DNA from 4 places in the Allobosea spartocytisi genome. Region 2 is predicted to be linked to each of the others. Evidence: predicted binding sites of a transcription regulator. Region 2 holds the regulator's gene; each other region holds the start of a gene.
What was found. The regulator PhoB, encoded in region 2, activates phosphate uptake and scavenging genes when phosphate is short. The targets are predictions, from matches to a motif close to TGTCATNNANCTGTCAT.
Positions count from the first base shown of each region.

Region 1: IED13_RS06085 (esterase-like activity of phytase family protein) is a predicted target of PhoB. The motif match lies at 1,973-1,989, and genes of this name have one in related genera.
Region 3: ppk2 (polyphosphate kinase 2) is a predicted target of PhoB. The motif match lies at 2,395-2,411, and genes of this name have one in related genera.
Region 4: phnC (phosphonate ABC transporter ATP-binding protein) is a predicted target of PhoB. The motif match lies at 2,123-2,139, and genes of this name have one in related genera.

Region 1 covers NZ_JACXWY010000003.1:149,954-154,353, forward strand. Annotated here, with positions in the region: gene IED13_RS06080 (SPW repeat protein) at 9-371, opposite strand; gene IED13_RS06085 (esterase-like activity of phytase family protein) at 547-1,905, opposite strand; gene IED13_RS06090 (2-hydroxyacid dehydrogenase) at 2,054-2,998, opposite strand; gene deoA (thymidine phosphorylase) at 2,995-4,320, opposite strand; gene deoC (deoxyribose-phosphate aldolase) at 4,320-4,400, opposite strand, start outside.
Region 2 covers NZ_JACXWY010000015.1:52,750-57,149, forward strand. Annotated here, with positions in the region: gene IED13_RS20455 (amino acid ABC transporter permease) at 1-327, opposite strand, end outside; gene IED13_RS20460 (LysR substrate-binding domain-containing protein) at 530-1,441, shown strand; gene IED13_RS20465 (SpoIIAA family protein) at 1,498-1,884, shown strand; gene phoB (phosphate regulon transcriptional regulator PhoB) at 1,937-2,635, opposite strand; gene phoU (phosphate signaling complex protein PhoU) at 2,648-3,367, opposite strand; gene pstB (phosphate ABC transporter ATP-binding protein PstB) at 3,390-4,196, opposite strand; gene pstA (phosphate ABC transporter permease PstA) at 4,236-4,400, opposite strand, start outside.
Region 3 covers NZ_JACXWY010000017.1:11,047-15,446, reverse strand. Annotated here, with positions in the region: gene IED13_RS21530 (cupin domain-containing protein) at 1-457, shown strand, start outside; gene IED13_RS21525 (PilZ domain-containing protein) at 620-973, shown strand; gene IED13_RS21520 (flavin-dependent oxidoreductase) at 974-2,221, opposite strand; gene ppk2 (polyphosphate kinase 2) at 2,527-3,432, shown strand; gene IED13_RS21510 (amidohydrolase family protein) at 3,614-4,400, opposite strand, start outside.
Region 4 covers NZ_JACXWY010000009.1:55,563-59,962, reverse strand. Annotated here, with positions in the region: gene IED13_RS15770 (efflux RND transporter permease subunit) at 1-726, opposite strand, end outside; gene IED13_RS15765 (efflux RND transporter periplasmic adaptor subunit) at 726-1,808, opposite strand; gene phnC (phosphonate ABC transporter ATP-binding protein) at 2,242-3,063, shown strand; gene phnD (phosphonate ABC transporter substrate-binding protein) at 3,134-4,048, shown strand; gene phnE (phosphonate ABC transporter, permease protein PhnE) at 4,154-4,400, shown strand, end outside.

The sequences.
Region 1 (4,400 bases), on a different contig from region 2:
GAAGCTCCTCAGGCCGTCGCGTGCGGCTCGTGATGGTAATCCCAGACCGCCCAGGCCGAAACCGCCGCGGTCAGCAGACCGAGGACGATATGCGTCCGGAAGGCGGCGGGATTGCCGGTGAAGCCGAGCATCCAGGGCGAGGCCACCAGCCAGAGCCCTAGCGCCAGGTTCAGCCATTCCTCCCACTCCGCGAAGGCCGTGAGCGCGGCGACCGCGACCAGGGCGAGCACCACGGCGACGATCCAGGCATTGCGCGTCGGCATGAAGTCGCCGACGAAGCCCATGAACCAGGGTGAGAAGAACAGCAGCGCGGCAAGGATCAGGTTTAGCCAGTCCTGCGACCGTCTGATGTTCGTATTCGCGGTCAACATGATCACCTCCATCGGTGAAGATCATCCAACCACTACGCCTCGCGCACGAGGCGCTTGGTCGATTTATTATACGCCGAGTCGGCAATATTTCAAGAACAGACGAGGAACGACTGCGTCGCTGGCGCGGAGCGCCTGCGCCGACCCCGCGCACTGCGGTGCCGGCGCAGGCACGATCTCACTTCGCGTCGAGCAGGTCCTTGACCGACAGCAGGACGAGTTCGTTGTCGTCGGCCTTCTTCGGGTCGCGCGAGGAGGAGAAGGGCAGGTTGTTGTCGTTGCCGACGACGATCACGCCATTCGCCCGGTCGACCACGTCGACGTTCTCGATGGTGAAGAACGGGAAGGTGAAGACACCGTCCTTCGTGCCCTGCTTCGCCTTGCCGTCGGGATCGGCGATCTTCATCAGGTCGATATAGCCGATACGGCGCACGGGCTTGCCGACATTGGCGTCGGTCATCTCGATCTTGACGATCCGCTTGTGCTTGGCGATGTCGTGGAAGCAGTCCGGGCCGCGCTGGCCGGCGGCACAAGCCTTGTCGGCGGTGCCCTCGCCGTTGTCGCGCTCGATGATCAGGCCCGTCGTGGCATCGATCATGTTGAAGTCGCCGATGGCGAGACCCTTGGCTTCGAGCGGGAAGAACCAGGAACGGCCGGTCCACTTCTCGTTCTGGACGTCGAATTCGAGGATGCGGAGGACTTCCTTGCCGTCGACTTCCTCGTTGCCCTTGGTTTCCGCGTTCCAGAGCGGGCCTTCGAGCAGCGGGTAGAGGAAGCGGCCATCCGGCGACTGGGCCATGCCCTCGAAGCCCTTCGAGCGGCGGACATTGAACTCGACCGGCAGGTTCGGCGCGGCCGGGGTGGTGACGGCGTAGTGATCGGGCGAGCGGGCCGGCTTGCCGTCGACCAGCGTCTCGAACACGGCCTCGACCTTGCCATTGGCGTCGACGCGGATGAGATAGGGGCCGAACTCCTCGCCGATCCAGTATTTGCCACCGATCGGCTGGATCGATTCCGGATCGAAATCGGCGCCGGTCAGGTAGCGCTTCTCGGTGCCCTCATGGACGATGCGGAAGGGGACCTTCTTGTCGGGATCGTGCAGGAAGGTGGTCGAGACACGTTCGAGCGCGCCCTTGCCGAAATCGGCCTTCAGGCGATGAAAGAACAGCATTGCGTCGGGCGAGTTCACCTTGGCGCCGAAGCCGTTATCGGTCAGCACGAGGAACTCGTTGTTGCCCAGCGAACGGATGCCGGAGAAGCCCTGGACCGGCTGGCCGGCGAAGGGGGTCGAGAGCCCCGTCGGGCGCCCGCCCGAGGTGCCCATCACCGTGCTGACGGCCTCGACGCGCTTGCCCGGCGTGACGAACTTGCCGGAAACCTTGAGATCGGCCGGCGCATCGGCGGGGGCGGGGATGATCGTCTCGGCCGGCAGCAGCGCCTGGCTCAGAAGCTTCGCGGGAAATTCCTTCGGAGACTCCTGCGCTCCGGCGAGCATGGTGGACGACAGAAGCAGGATAATGGCGAGCGACGAGCGCATGAAATTCTCCGGGCTGAAAAGGACCAGCCGGCTTCGCGCGCCCGGATGGCACCCCGACAACAACGGGGTGACGGTTCGGTGAAGGCGCCAGATGGCGCTACGGCATCGGCCGCTTCCGAAAACCGGATTCGACTTTTCGGGCCAGTGCTCAGTAGCCCCGGGCCGGGTCGACGGCATGCAGCAGCGGCTCGCCCGCCTCCAGCCGCCTGATCTGCGCCGCGACCAGCGTGGCGATCGCCTCCGGCTCGGACATCGCGGCATTATGCGGGGTGACGGTCACGCCGGGATGGCTCCACAGCGGCGACTCCACCGGCAGCGGCTCGGTCTCGAACACGTCGAGCGTCGCGCCCTTGAGCGTGCCGGCATCGAGCGCGGCGATGATGTCATCGGCAACCTGAAGGCCGCCGCGGCCCGGATTGATCAGGAAGGGCCCGCCGAGCCGGCCGTCCTGCGCGAGCCCCGCAAAAAGCCCGGCGTTGAGGATGCCGCGCGTCTCGGGCGTCAGCGGCACCAGGCTGACCAGGATGTCGGTCCGCGCCAGGAAATCCTTCATGCCGTCCTCGCCGGAGAAGGTCTGCAGCCCCTCGACGCTCTTCGGCGAGCGGCTCCAGCCGGCCACGTCGAAGCCGATGACCTTGAGCTTGGCCACGGCATCGAGGCCGAGTTCGCCGAGCCCCATGATGCCGACACGGACGGAACGGGCCGCCGGCTGGTTGCGGTCGTCCTCCCAGAGCTTCGCCTGCTGCTGGCGCATGTAGCGATGCTGCTGGCGCAGATACATCAGGCAATGCAGCACGACATATTCGCTCATCCGCGTCGTCAGGTCGGGATCGACCACGCGTGCGATCGGCACTTCCGGCAATTTGTCGTCGGCGAAGAGGAAATCGACGCCGGCACCGAGCGAGAAGATCGCCGCGAGGTTCGGCAGGCCGGTCAGGCTGCCGGCCGGATGCTTCCAGCTCGCGACATAATGCACGGCCCGGCGGTCGAAGGGCTCGCCCGGCACCACGATCGGCATCTCCGGCAGCAGCGCCTGGAAGCGCGCCCGCCAGTCCTCGACATGCCAGCCCGTCATGGCCAGAAGCAAACTCATGCCCGTGTTCTCTCCGTGATCCGTCCGGCGACCAGTTCGCCCTGCGCCGCACCCTCTCCGATCCGATAGGCCTTGCGCAAGCGCTCGCTTGCCGCAAGGAAAGCGTCCTCGCCGCGCGCATGGATGATGGCGAGCGGACGGTCCGGCCCGAGCGTCGCGCCGATGCCGGCCATATCGGTGAGGCCGACCGCATGGTCGATGCCGTCCTGCGGCCGCAACCGGCCGCCACCCAGCGCCACGACAGCAAGACCGACGGCGCGGGTATCGATGCCCGAGACCGTCCCGGCCGTCTCGGCGAAGACCGGCTTCACGACCGGCGCCGCGGCGAGATGCTTTGCCGGCGCTTCGAGCAGATCGGCAGGGCCGCCCAGCGCCACCACCATCCTGGCGAAGCGCTCGGCCGCGGCACCCGAGGCGAAGGCATCCTCGATCCTGCCACGCGCTTCGTCGAGGTTCGCCGCCAGACGGCCGAGCAGCAGCATCTCGGCGCCGAGCGCGACCGTGACCTCGTGGAAGCGCGGCTCGCGCCGGCGCCCCGTCAGATGGTCGAGCGCATAGGCAACCTCGAGCGCATTGCCGGCGGCGCTGGCGAGCGGCTCGTCCATGTCCGTGAGCAAGGCCGTGGTCGGCAGGCCGGAATCGTTGGCGACGCCGACGAGCGCCTGCGCCAGGGCGCGCGCCTTCGCGGGTTCCGGCAAGAAGGCGCCGGAGCCGAACTTCACGTCCATGGCGAGGCCGTGCAGGCCAGCGGCGAGTTTTTTCGACAGAATCGAGGCCGTGATCAGCGGCAGCGATTCCACCGTCGCGGTGACGTCCCGGATCGCATAGAGCCGCTTGTCGGCCGGGGCGAGATCGGCGGTCTGGCCGATGATGGCGCAGCCGGTCTCGCGCACCACCTTGCGGAAGAGATCGATGCCCGGCTGCGTCACATAGCCCGGCACGGCATCGAGCTTGTCGAGCGTGCCGCCGGTATGGCCGAGGCCGCGGCCGGAGATCATCGGGACATAGCCGCCGCAGGCCGCAACCGCCGCCGCCAGCGGCAGGCTCACCGTATCGCCGACGCCGCCGGTCGAGTGCTTGTCGAGAGCGGGGCCCGGCAGGTCGTCCCAGTTCAGCACCGTGCCGGAATCGCGCATGGCGAGCGTCAGCGCCACGCGCTCCTTCTCGGTCATGTCGTTGAAGAACACGGCCATGGCGAAGGCCGCCGCCTGCCCCTCGCTGACCGAGCCGTCGGTCAGCCCGGCGACGATCTGGCGGATATCGGCATCGGGCACTTCATGGCCGTCGCGCTTGGCGGCAATGATCTCCTGCGTCAGCCGCATCAGTAAGTCCCCGGTGCGGCCTCGCCGGCCGCGGCGCCGTCGATCGCCGCGAGCAACGCGCCATGCAGGCCGCTCGCGCC
Region 2 (4,400 bases):
GAACAGCGCGACGCTGCGCAGCACCGGGTTCGGCGACATGTACATGATCGCGAAGATCACGCCGAGCACGATGCCCAGCGTCATCGCGCAGACCGTCATGATCAGCGTGTTGCCGAGACCGGAGAGGATCGCGGGCGCGGTGAAGAACTGCCCGACCACCGGCCAGGCGATGTCGCCCTTGACGAAGGCGGCGATAATCCAGGCGAGGACAGCGATGATGAGCGCCGCCGCGACCCAGCGCCCATAGAAGCGACGCGGCACGATCCTGAGTCGCGCGATCGCGGCCAGATCGCGGCTGGCGACCGGCGAGGTGACGGCATGGCTCATCGACGGCACTCCCGGACGGGCTTGCCGGCGGCTCTCGAAAGCGCCATCGACCGCGAAGCCGTTGGTCCGCGGAAACCACCGCAGCACGGGCAGATTGTCAAATTCATGCGAGCCCCTCCTCCCCAAGCGTAAGAATGACCTCTTGACCCGGCAGCCAGCAAACGAAACGATCTCCGGTAGCCTAGTCCAAAACGGAATACCCATGGCCTTGCGGCCCCCGCCCTCCTCCACCGCCATGCGCGCCTTCGTCACCGTCGCGCGACTGGGCTCGACCGCCCGCGCCGCCGGCGTCGTCAACCTGACGCAGAGCGCGGTCTCCAAGCAGATCCTGTCGCTCGAGCACCATCTCGGCACGGTGCTGTTCGAGCGCAATCCGGTCGGCCTCAAGCTGACCGAGGCCGGCGCGATCTACCTGCCCTATGCCGAAGCCGCCCTGGAGCAGATGGAACGCGGTGCGATGCGCCTGGCCGAGCGCGTCGCCATCGCCCGGCCGATCCGGTTGCACATGGTCGCCATCGCCGGCGAGCGCTGGCTGATGGAGCGCTTCCCCGTCTTCGCCGAGGCCCATCCCGGCGTCGACGTCCAGTTCACCAACTATGTCAGCGAAAACGAGACGGAAGAGCCGGACATCGAGATCAACCACGGCACCCCGCCCTGGCCCGGCAAGGAGGCGCATTATCTGTTCGGCCGCGATGTCGCCCTCGTCGCCGCGCCCGAATTGCTGGAGCGCATGAGCGGTTTCCGCCGCGCCGCCGACATCCAGAAGATGACGCTGCTGCAGCATTACCAGATGCCGGCCTTCTGGGCCGAGTTCACCGAGGCGCATGGCCTGCGCGGCGCGGTGCCGGCCCATACCGTCCGCTACGGCTATTACTCCGTCATCATCCGCGCCGCGGTCGCGGGGCTCGGCGTCGCGCTGGCGCCACGCTGCTATGTCGCCGAGGAACTGGCTTCGGGCGCGCTGGTCAACCCGCTCGATATCGGCTTCACCAGCGTCACCGGCTGCTGGCTGACCCGCCGCCTGGACCAGCCCTCGCGCCCCGGCCTCGACGCCTTCATCGCCTGGCTGAGGACGGAGGCCGCGGCTTTCGACGCGGCGACGCGAGCAGCCTGAGCGCCCGCAACCTCCCGGCCGGCCATGCGTTGACATCGGCACAGGAGGAGGCCGCCATGATCACCATTCTTCCGGCTCCCGACCATGTTCTCGCCATCGCGCTCAGCGGCACCATCGAGCCGGCCGATATCGAGCGCGTCGCCGCCGATGTCGAAGACCGGCTGAGCCGGCACGAGAAGGTCGCGATCCTCGCCGATATCACCGCCTTCGACGACATGACCTTCGCCGCGGCCTGGAAGGACGCGCGCTACAGCTTCGGCAAGCTCTGGGAACTCAGGCGCTTCCCCAAGGAGGCGATCATCGTCGAGAAGGGCTGGCTCGATCGCGTCGCGCGGCTCTTCGCCCCGGTAGTCCCCTTCGTCGAGATCCGTACCTTCCCGCCGGCCGAGCGCGAAGCCGCCCTGGCCTGGGCCGCCGATATCGAGGGCGGCCCCGACACCTGAAGCACGGGCGCTGCGAGCCGGGGCTCGGCTCGCGTGTCAGCTCCGGCGGCAGTCAGCTTCTGGCGAACGTCTCGTCGAAGGCATAGCCCGCGCCGCGCACGGTCCTGAGCGGATCCTTGGCGTCGGCAGGGGTGATCGCCTTGCGCAGGCGCCCGACATGCACGTCGACGGTGCGCTCGTCGATATAGACGTCCCGGCCCCAGACGGCGTCGAGGAGCTGGGCGCGGGAATAGACGCGGCCCGGTGCCTGCATCAGGAATTCGAGCAGGCGGAACTCGGTCGGCCCCAGATGCAGCTCGCTGCCGGCGCGGCGGACGCGCCGCGTGGTGCGGTCGAGCTCGAGGTCGCCCGCCTGCAGCAGGCCCGCGACATGGCCGGGCTTCGCCCGGCGCAGCAGCGCCTGGATGCGCGCCGTCAGCTCCGGCAGGGAGAACGGCTTCACGACATAGTCGTCGGCGCCGGTCGCGAGCCCGCGCACCCGCTCGGTCTCCTCGCCGCGCGCCGTCAACATGATGATCGGCACCCGCTCGGTGTCGCGCCGCGAGCGCAGCCGGCGGCAGAGTTCGATGCCGGAAAGGCCCGGCAGCATCCAGTCCAGCAGCACCAGATCGGGCGTGTGGTCGCGCAGATGCAGTTCGGCGTCGTCCCCCCGCGCCACGCTGTCGACCTCGAAGCCCTCGGCTTCGAGGTTGTAGCGCAGCAGCAGGGTGAGAGGCTCTTCGTCCTCGACGATCAGGATGCGTGCCGCCATGATTCCTTAGCCTCAGCTACCCGTGATCGCCTCGACCTCGATATTGGTCGTGTCGAGCTTCGGCCGGTTCGCGTCGAGCGAGTCACCGGTGATGAGATAGTGGATCGTCTCGGCGATGTTGGTGGTGTGGTCGCCGATGCGCTCGATGTTCTTGGCGCAGAACAGAAGATGCGTGCAGAAGGTGATGTTGCGCGGATCTTCCATCATATAGGTCAGGAGCTCGCGGAACAGCGAGGTGTAGAGCGCGTCGATCTCGTCGTCGCGGCGCCAGACCTCGAGCGCCTTCTGCTCGTTGCCGGCGGCATAAGCGTCGAGCACATCCTTGAGCTGCGCCTGAACGAGGCGGCTGATGTGCTCCAGCCCGACCACGGCGCGGTGCGGCGGCTGGAACTGCCCGGAGATGGCGACGGCGCGCTTGGCGATGTTCTTGGCGAGATCGCCGACACGCTCGACATCCGCCGCGATGCGGATGGCGGAGATCAGCTCGCGCAGATCGTTGGCCAGCGGCTGGCGCCGGGCGATGGTCAGCACCGCCTTCTCCTCGACCTCGCGCTGGAGATTGTCGAGGCGCTGATCGGCGGAGATGATCTTCTGGGCCAGCGTGGTGTCGCGGCGCACCAGCGCCACGGTCGCATCGCCGAGCATGCGCTCGGCCATCCCGCCCATTTCGGCGAGGCTGCGGCGAAGGCCTTCGAGATCGGCGTCGTAGGAGCGGACGATGTGGTCGGTCATGGGGTTCCTCCTCCGTCGCCGCTCAGCCGAACCGGCCGGTGACGTAATCCTGCGTCTGCTTCTTCGCCGGGTTCATGAAGATCGTGTTGGTCGGCGCGAACTCGATGACCTCGCCGAGATACATGAAGGCCGTGTACTGCGAGATGCGCGCCGCCTGCTGCATGTTGTGCGTCACGATGGCGATGGTGAAGTCGCTCTTGAGCTGCTCCAGCAGGTCCTCGATCTTGCCGGTCGAGATCGGATCGAGCGCCGAGGTCGGCTCGTCGAACAGGATCACTTCCGGCTTCTGCGCGATGGTGCGCGCGATGCACAGGCGCTGCTGCTGGCCGCCGGAGAGGCCCATGCCGGAGCTCTTCAGCTTGTCCTTGACCTCGTCCCAGAGCGCGGCGCGGCGCAGTGCGCCCTCGACGCGGTCGTCGAGCTCCGACTTCGGCGGCTTCTCGTAGAGGCGGATGCCGAAGGCGACGTTGTCGTAGATCGACATCGGGAAGGGCGTCGGCTTCTGGAACACCATGCCGACGCGCGAGCGCAGCTCGTTCACATCGACGTCGTTGGAGATGATGTTGCGCCCGTCGAGCATGATCTCGCCGGTCGCCTTCTGCTCCGGATAGAGCGAGTAGATCCGGTTGAAGATGCGCAGCAGGGTCGACTTGCCGCAGCCCGAAGGCCCGATCAGCGCCGTGACATGGCGGTCACGGAAGTCGAGATTGATGTTCTTCAGCGCCTTGTGCTCGCCGTAGTAGAAATCGAGGTTTTTCACCGCGATCCGGACGGGAGCCTCGGCATCGAGCGACTGCGGGGAGAGTTCAAGGGTCGAAAGCATCGACATGGTCCTCAAGGTCGGGCGCGACCGGGCTGGATTCAAGTCTTATTTGCCGCCGGCGACGACGCGCCGGGCGATGATCGAGAGCAGCAGGATCGAGATCGTGATGATCAGCGAACCAGCCCAGGCGAGTTGCTGCCAGTTCTCGTAAGGGGCGGAGGCGAACTGGTAGATCGTGACCGGCAGGTTGGAAACGCCGCCGACGAGATT
Region 3 (4,400 bases), on a different contig from region 2:
GAAGCCGCTGACTGCCGGCGTGACACGCGCCAATGAAGGCCTGGACGCGATTTCCTGGAACATCCTCGGCCAGACCTATGTGCCGAAGACGCTGTCGCAGGACAGCTTCTCCTGGCACGCGACCTTCCCGCCGGGCACCTTCGTGCCGCCGCATATCCACACGACGCAGGACGAGTTCATCTACATGCTGGAGGGAAGGCTCGATCTCGTGCTCGACGGGCAGGAGAGCTTCGCCACCGCCGGAGACCTGATCCGCCTGCCCCGCAACGTGCCGCACGGCCTGTTCAACAAGAGCGACGCGACGGTGAAGTGCCTGTTCTGGGTTTCGCCGACCGGCCGGCTCTACGATCTGTTCTGGGGCATCCATTCCATGGCGGAGCAGAAGCCGGCGGATGTCGTCGCGCTCTCGGCCAAGCACGAGGTCGATTTCCTGCCGCCGCCGCCCGAAGGCGCCTGAGCCGGCACATTCCCGTGAAAAGCATCGCCTCGCCGGCCGATCGCCCCCTGGCCGGCGATGGCCCGTTAAGGATAATCAATCGTTAAGCGTGAGCGCGCGGATCTGATCTGCTTAACTGCCCCTGCAACCTTGGGTCGTTGTCTTTCGGGGAACGCAACAGCGATGGATACCGAACGTCGTCGCGCGCCGCGCCACCGCACGCTGCTCGGCGGGATCGTGGCCTTCAACGGCCGGCGCTCGACACTCGATTGCACGATCCGGAACCTATCCGGCAGCGGCGCGCTGATGGCCGTGCCGGATGCCGTTGCGCTGCCGCCGTCCTTCGAGCTCGAAATCCCTTCGCGGCAACGTCAGTATTCGGCACGCACGGTCTGGCGCAGCGGCGAACGGATCGGCATCGTCTTCACCGACCCGGCGGAGGCCGTGCCGCTCGACCTGATGCGCCGGCTCAAGGCTTGCGAGACGGCGGATGCCGGTCTGAAGACCCGCATCCGCCAGCTGACCGAGGCCGGTTGATCAACCCTTGCGGGTTGCCAGTTGCTCCGCCGAGAAGCCGGCCTTGCCGGCATAGGACTTCACGATCTGCTCGCGCCTTGTGTAGCTCAGCACACGCTCGACATCGTCGAAACCGTTCGGCGCCAGCGCCTCCACCGCGTCGATCACCCGCTCCGGCCCGCCGACCCGGTTCATTGCCACCACCTCCGCCGTCGCCGGCAAGCGCTCAGCCTCATAGGCCGCGAGTGCCTGGCGCGGATGCTCGGCCTTGGCCAGCCGGTCGGCGAGGCAGCGCGCATCGAGGATCGCCTGCGAGGCGCCGTTCGAGCCGACCGGATACATCGGATGGGCGGCATCGCCGAGCAGCGTGACGCGGCCATGGGTCCAGCGCGGCAGCGGGTCGCGGTCGCACATCGGGTACTCCCAGAAGGTCGCAGTCGCCCGGATCAGGCCGAGGATGTCGAAGCCCGGCACGCTGAAACGGCGCGCGAAGGGCAGCACATCCTCGAGGCGGCCCGACTTCGACCAGGCCTCCTTCGGCGGCGGCCGCTCGGGATCGCCATTGCGGATGTTGACGACCCAGTTGGTCAATCGCGTCTGTGGCGTCGCCCCCTTGCCGATCGGGTAGAGCACGAGCTTGCCGGCCATGCCGCCGGCGATGATCATGCTCTCGCCGTCGAGGAAGATCGGCCAGTCGCAGGCGCCGCGCCACATCTGCACACCCTGCCAGCGGGGCGTCCCCTGGTTCGGGAAGTAGAAAGCCCTGACCGCCGAATGGATGCCATCGGCGCCCACCAGGATGTCGCCGCGCGCCGTCTCGCCAGCCTCACCGAAGCGGGCATCGCTGAAATGCGCGGTGACGCCACCCTCATCCTGCAGGAAGCCAAGCAGGCGCCGGCCGGTGCGGATCGCATCCTCGCCAAGCCGCTCGGCGACCGCGTCGCGGATGAGGAGCTGAAGCCTCCCGCGATGGATCGAGAATTGCGGCACCGGCGCGCCGGCGTGCAGGCCGCGCGGCTCGCGCCAGACCGCCTGTCCGAAGCGGTTCATATAGATGAGTTCGCGCGTGCGAATCCCGGCCTCGTCGAGCGCCGGCAGCAGGCCGAGCTCGGCGAGCTCGCGGATCGCGTGCGGCAGCGTGTTGATCCCGACACCGACCTCGCGGATTTCCCCCGCCTGTTCGTAGACAGTCGCGCCGATGCCCCGTGCATGCAGCATCAGCGCCAAGGTCAACCCGCCGATGCCGCCGCCAACGATGATAACCCGCATGCACCGTTCCCTGATGTGCCCATTGTCCTGGGTCTGATATTTTAAGTTTGAAATATCTCTTTTCGATTTGTCAATTGCCGCCGGGCGCGGCGATTCCGATCCACTGCCGCAATCGGCATCGGCCGAAATCGGACAGCGAAGACGGAACAACGCCCCGGCACTCCGACGTTGTTTTTCATCGAACTGTCACGTCGGCCACAGATAAAGCCGATGTTGGCTGGACGATGGCTCGGACTGTGTCCCGGCGGCTGTCGGTCGAACCGCGCGCCGTCTTCGTTCAACCCGTCACGCATAGAGTTGACAGCATGTCTCCCGACAATCTGGACCGCATCAAGGACGAGATTCTCGACAGCTTCGACGAGGAGCTGGAATTGCAGCTCGAAGATGATCGCCTCGACGAGCTCGTTGCGGAAGGGCTGGAAGGCGCGGGCGGCGATACGCTCGACCGCAAGGTCTATTTCCGTGAGCTCTTCCGCCTGCAGCACGAGCTCGTGCGCCTGCAGGACTGGATCCAGTACAAGAAGCTCAAGGTCGTCGTGCTGTTCGAAGGGCGCGACTCCGCCGGCAAGGGCGGCGCGATCAAGCGCGTGACGCAGCGTCTCAACCCGCGCATCTGCCGCGTCGTCGCCCTGCCCGCCCCGACCGAGCGCGAGCGCAACCAGTGGTATTTCCAGCGCTATGTCCCGCATCTGCCGAGCGCCGGCGAAATGGTGCTGTTCGACCGCTCCTGGTACAACCGCGCCGGCGTCGAGCGGGTGATGGGCTTCTGCACCCCCGAGGAGCTGGAGGAGTTCTTCCGCTCGGTTCCGGATTTCGAGCACATGCTCGTGCGCTCCGGCATCATCCTGATCAAGTACTGGTTCTCGATCACCGACGAGGAGCAGGAATTCCGCTTCCGCATGCGCATCGAGGATCCACTGAAGCAGTGGAAGCTCTCGCCGATGGATCTGGAGAGCCGCGTGCACTGGGAAGACTATACCCGGGCCAAGGAAGAGATGCTGGAGCGGACCCATACGGAGCATGCGCCGTGGTCGGTGGTGCAGGCGGTGGACAAGAAGCGCGCCCGCCTCAACATGATCTCGCATCTGCTCGGCCAGATTCCCTATGAGAACGTGCCGAAGCCCGAGATCGTGCTGCCCGAGCGCGTGCGCAATCCGGATTATCTGCGCCATCCGGTGCCGCCGGAGATGTATGTGCCCGAGGTTTTTTGAGGACGCGCGCCGGCGGCGCACCGACTAGCCCGGTACGCGAACCGTCATGGCGAGGAGCAAAGCGACGAAGCAATCCAGGGCAGCCAGGTGAAACCTCTCACTCAGTCCTGCTGGATTGCTTCGCTCCGCTCGCAATGACGGGCGTGTAAGCTCGCGACGCCCTTACTCGCTGAGAACCGGCTCAGCCCTTCGGGAAGGTCAGCGGCGAATAGTCGGTGACGGGGCGCTTGGCCCAATCATAGTCCGGCGCGGCGGCCTCGGTGCGCTTCTGCGCCTCGTGCAGGCGGCGGGCGGCATCGGGATAGTCCATCGTCAGCACCGTGCCGTCGGCCACGACCAGCCGACCATCGACATAGACGCGATCCACGGCACGCTCAGCGGCCGCATAGACCATGCTGCGCACGGGGTCGCGGCGCGGCTGCATCATCGGATGGGCGAGATCGACCATGACGAGGTCCGCCTTGCAGCCGGCTTCCAGCCGCCCGATGTCGTCGCGGCCGAGCGCGGCGGCGCCGGCCGTGGTCGCAGCCTCGAAGATATCGGTTGTGGTGAGCGTGCGCGGGCTCTCCGCCATCAGCCGGGCGACATAGCCGGCATGGCGCATCTCCTCGAGCATGTTGTGCGGATAGGTGTCGGTGCCGAGCCCGATGCGGACGCCGGCCCGGCGGTAGCGCCCAAAATCGTCGAGCGCGATGCCACGGCGCATGAAGACCGTGGGGCAATGGGCGACGGTCGTGCCAGTCTCGGCGAGCAGCGCGAGATCGCGCCGGCTGTGCCAGGCGACGCGCGGATAGTCGTCGAGGAAGATGGCGTGGCCGACGATGCTGGTATCGCCGAGCACGCCGAGCTTCTCCAGCCACTGGATCGGCGAGACGCCGTGGCGGCGGGTGATCTCGTGGAACTCCACCGTCGATTGCGCGGCATGGATCTGCCAGCGCAGCCCGCGGCGCCCGGCTTCGGCATAGCTG
Region 4 (4,400 bases), on a different contig from region 2:
CTCGCGGAATTCCTCCGGCGTCGTCATGCTGGTCTGCGAGAGCACGGTGAATTCGCGGTCGTTGCTCTCGATGCGGCCCGACGGGATCTCGATGTTCTGGGCCCGGACCGCCGCCTCGATCTGCTGGACGCTGACGTCATAGGCCGACATCCGGGCGCGATCGAGCCAGATGCGCATGGCGTATTGCCGCTGGCCGAGAATGCGGACCTCCGCCACGCCGGTGACGTTCTGCACGCGGTCGGAGATGAAGCGGTCGGCGAAGTCGGTGAGCTCGAGCGGCCCGTGCCGCGAGCTGGTCAGCGAGAGATACAGGATCGGCTGCGAGTCGGCCTCGACCTTGGCGATGACGGGCTCGTCGATCTCGTCGGGCATGCGGCTGCGCACGCGGCTGACGCGGTCGCGCACATCCGAGGCCGCGACATCGGGGTCGACATCCGGGCGGAAGCGGACCTGGATGAAGCTGCGCTCCTGGCGGCTGGTCGAGGAGAGGATCTCGATGCCCTCGATGCCGGCGATCGAGTTCTCCAGGATCTGGGTGACCTGCGTCTCGATGATCTCAGCCGAGGCGCCGCGATAATCGGTGCGCACCGAGACGACGGGCTCGTCGATATTGGGATATTCGCGCACGGTCAGGCGGCCATAGCTGACGAAGCCGATCAGCATCACCAGCAGACTCATGACCGTCGAGAGGACGGGCCTACGGACGAAGAGTTCGAACAGGCTCATCAGAGCTGGCTCGTCTGAACGATCTTGTCCTTGATCGCGATGGCGGCGCCGTCGCGCAGCCGCATCTGCCCGGCGGTGATGATCTGCATGCCGGGCGTCAGCCCGCTGACGATCTCAACCTTGCCCGGCAGGCGCTTGCCGAGCTCGACGCTGAGGCGCTTCGCTTTGCCGTTCTCGACGACATAGACCATCTTGCCGACGGCATCCGGCACCACCGCCATCTCCGGCACCACGATCGCGTTCGGGCGCTGGTCGATGGTGATGGCGAGGCGGGCGAAGAGGCCGGGCTTGAGTGCGAGATCCGCGTTCGGGATCGTCGCGCGCAGGCGGATGGCGCGGCCGTTCACGTCCACGACCGGGTCGATCGCGAAGATCTTGCCGGTGAATTTCCGGTCGACGACCGCATCGACCCGCATCTGCACGGGCTGCCCGACCTTGAGGCGGCTGAGGAAGATCTCGGGAACGCGGAAATCGATCTTGATCGGGTCGACGCTGGTCAGGGTGATCAGCGGCTTGCCCACCGGGACATAGTCGCCGACGCCGACCGCGCGCAGGCCGACCACGCCGTTGAACGGCGCAAGGATGGTCGATTGCGCGAGCTTGGCCTTGGCGAGCTGGACGCGGGCCTCGGTCGAGGCGAGCTTCGCCGCGGATTCGTCCAGCGCGACCTGCGTTCCCGAACCGCGCGAGACCAGCCCCCTCAGACGTTCGTTGGTGTCGCGGGCGAGGCCGAGATCGGCCATCGCCTGCTTGAGCTCGGCATCGAGGATCGCGGTGTCGAGCTTGACCAGCTCCTGCCCGGCCTTGACCGGCTCGCCTTCCCTGAAGCCGAGCGAGACGACGCGGCCGGCGATCTCGGGGGCGATGACGACGGATTCGTCGGCGGCCAAAGTGCCGAGCGCCTCGACCTCCTCGCTGACCGTCATGATCTCGACGGAGGCGACTTCCACCGGCACGGCCGCACGCGCCGTCGGCGCCACGCTGGCCTGGGCCGGCTGGCTGCCGGCCAGACGCATCCGGTAGCCGTAATACCCGCCGCCTGCCAGGCCGGCAACGAGGAGAAGGAGAACGAACCGCTTCATCAGGCTGGGGGCTCCGTTGCCGCCGGTTGGTCTTAAATGGAACGAAAGGCCTTGCTAAGATGCCGGCACGCCACAGCGGCACAAAAACGCATGTTTTTGCGCCACCGCCGCATCGATCCGGCGCCTTTAGGCACCTATGCAAGATACCTGCCGGGGCGCGACGCGCCGATACGGCGCCTCTGCCGCACGCAGGCATCCATCCTCATCCTGCCGATAAGTCACCCATCGTCCAAGCGCATTTTACCGACCTCACGAAAATGTTGGCCCGCCCGGCCCCGTGAAAGGCCGTTCGGAGCCGCACAGCGGCCGCCCGCCGTCACGCCGCTGTCATCTCCGGCCGATAGCGCTTCTTCCCATGCATGAATCTTGGCTCCGACGGCTCCGGCCGGCCCGGTGTCGCCATCGTGCGAAATGTCATGTTCGAGAACCTTTCATGTTGCGCATCGAAGGCCTGGTGAAGCGCTTCGGCGACAAGAACGCCGTCGACAATGTCTCGCTGTCGATCCCCAACGGCGAGATGGTTGGCGTCATCGGCCGGTCCGGAGCCGGCAAATCGACGCTGCTGCGCATGCTCAACCGGCTCGCCGAGCCGAGCGCCGGGCGCATCATCTGCGAGGACCGTGACATCACGGCGCTGAAGGGCACCGCGCTCAGGCGCTGGCGCCGCGACACCGCGATGATCTTCCAGCAGTTCAACCTCGTCGGCCGCCTCGACGTGCTCACCAACGTGCTGCTCGGCCGGCTCAATCACCGCTCGCCCGCGCTGACGCTGGTGAAGAGCTTCTCCACCGACGACAAGATCCGCGCCATCGCCGCGCTCGAGCGGCTCGACATGGCCCATCTCCTCGCCCAGCGCGCCGAGACCCTGTCGGGCGGCCAGCAGCAGCGCGTCGCCATCGCCCGCGCTCTGGTCCAGGAGCCGCGCATCATCCTGGCCGACGAGCCGATCGCCTCGCTCGACCCGCGCAACACCCAGGTCGTGATGGACGCGCTGTTCCGCATCAACCGCGAGCACGGCATCACCGTGATGTGCAACCTGCACGACCTCGATATCGCGGCGAAATACTGCGACCGGCTGATCGGCATGGCCGCCGGCAAGGTCGTCTTCGACGACGTGCCGCAGGCGCTGACCCGCGAGGTCGCGGCCGAGCTCTACGGCATCGAAGCGAAGGATGCCGGCGCCGAGGCCCTGGACGCGCTCGACGCCATCGCCGCCTCCGAGGCGGCCAAGCGCGCCAAGCAGAAGATCGCCTGAGCGGCATCCCGCCGCCAGCCGCGAGAAGACGAGCCTAACCCGAAGACCCGCATCCAAAGGAGCAGACCGCATGCTGACCCGTCGTCATACCCTGAAGCTCGCCGCCGCCGGCCTCGCCGTCGCCGCCACCCCGGCTTTCGCCCAGGACTGGAAGGCGAAGTATCCGGAGCTCGTCTTCGCCATCATCCCGGCCGAGAACGCCTCGGGCGTCGTCGACCGCTACACCCCCTTCGTGAACTATCTCTCGAAGGAGCTCGGCACCAAGGTGACGCTGCGCGTCGCCAATGACTACGCCGCGATCATCGAGGGCCAGCGCGCCGGCAACATCCAGATCGGGATGTACGGCCCGGCTTCCTTCGCCCGCGCCCGCGTCACCGGCGTCAAGGTCGACGCCTTCGCGATCGAGACCAATCTCGACGGCACCAAGGGCTATCACTCCGTCTTCTACGTGAAGAAGGATTCGCCCTACCAGAAGATCGAGGACCTCAAGGGCAAGAATCTCGGCCTCGTCGATCCGAACTCCACCTCGGGCAATAACGTGCCGCGCTTCGTTCTCGACAAGATGAAGATCGACCCGGAGACCTTCTTCTCCAAGGTCGTCTATACCGGCAGCCACGAGAACGCGATCATCGCGCTGCAGCAGGGCACCGTCGACGTCGCCGCGAACTGGTGGAACGACGAGAACGAGTCGAACCTGCTGCGCATGGCCCGCAAGAACATGGCCAAGGCCGAGGACTTCCGGATCATCTACAAGTCCGAGCAGATCGTGAACTCGCCGATGGCCTATCTCTCGGACCTGCCTGAGGACCTCAAGGCCAAGATCCGCGACGCCGTCCTCAACCTCGCCACCAAGGACAAGGCCGCCTTCGACAAGATCTATGAAGGCAAGCAGGGCCCGCTCGTCGCCGTCGACAACAAGGCCTACGACCCGGTCATCGAGCTCATCACCTTCGTCGACTCACTGCGCAAGAAGAAGTCGTCGTAATTCAGCCCGTCATGCTCGGGCTTGCCCCGAGCATCTCTTCAAAGAGCTTCTCGGGTCCGCACGCCGCGGGCCCGAGAATGACGCCCTTCTCCACGGGCAGCCTCCATGACCCTCGCGATCGACCGTCACGACCCGGCCATCACGGCCCATGCCGAAAGCTACCGGCAGGCCGCCGCGAGCAAGCGCCGCCAGATGCTGGTCGGCATCGCCGTCTTCGCGATCTGCGTCTGGCTCTCCGCTGTCGGAGCCGAGGTCAGGCTCGGCACGCTCATCGAGAATATCCACCGCTTCCCGAACTATATCTGGCAGACGCTGCCGACGCTGCGCCTCGCCAGCCTCGGCTCCGACCTCG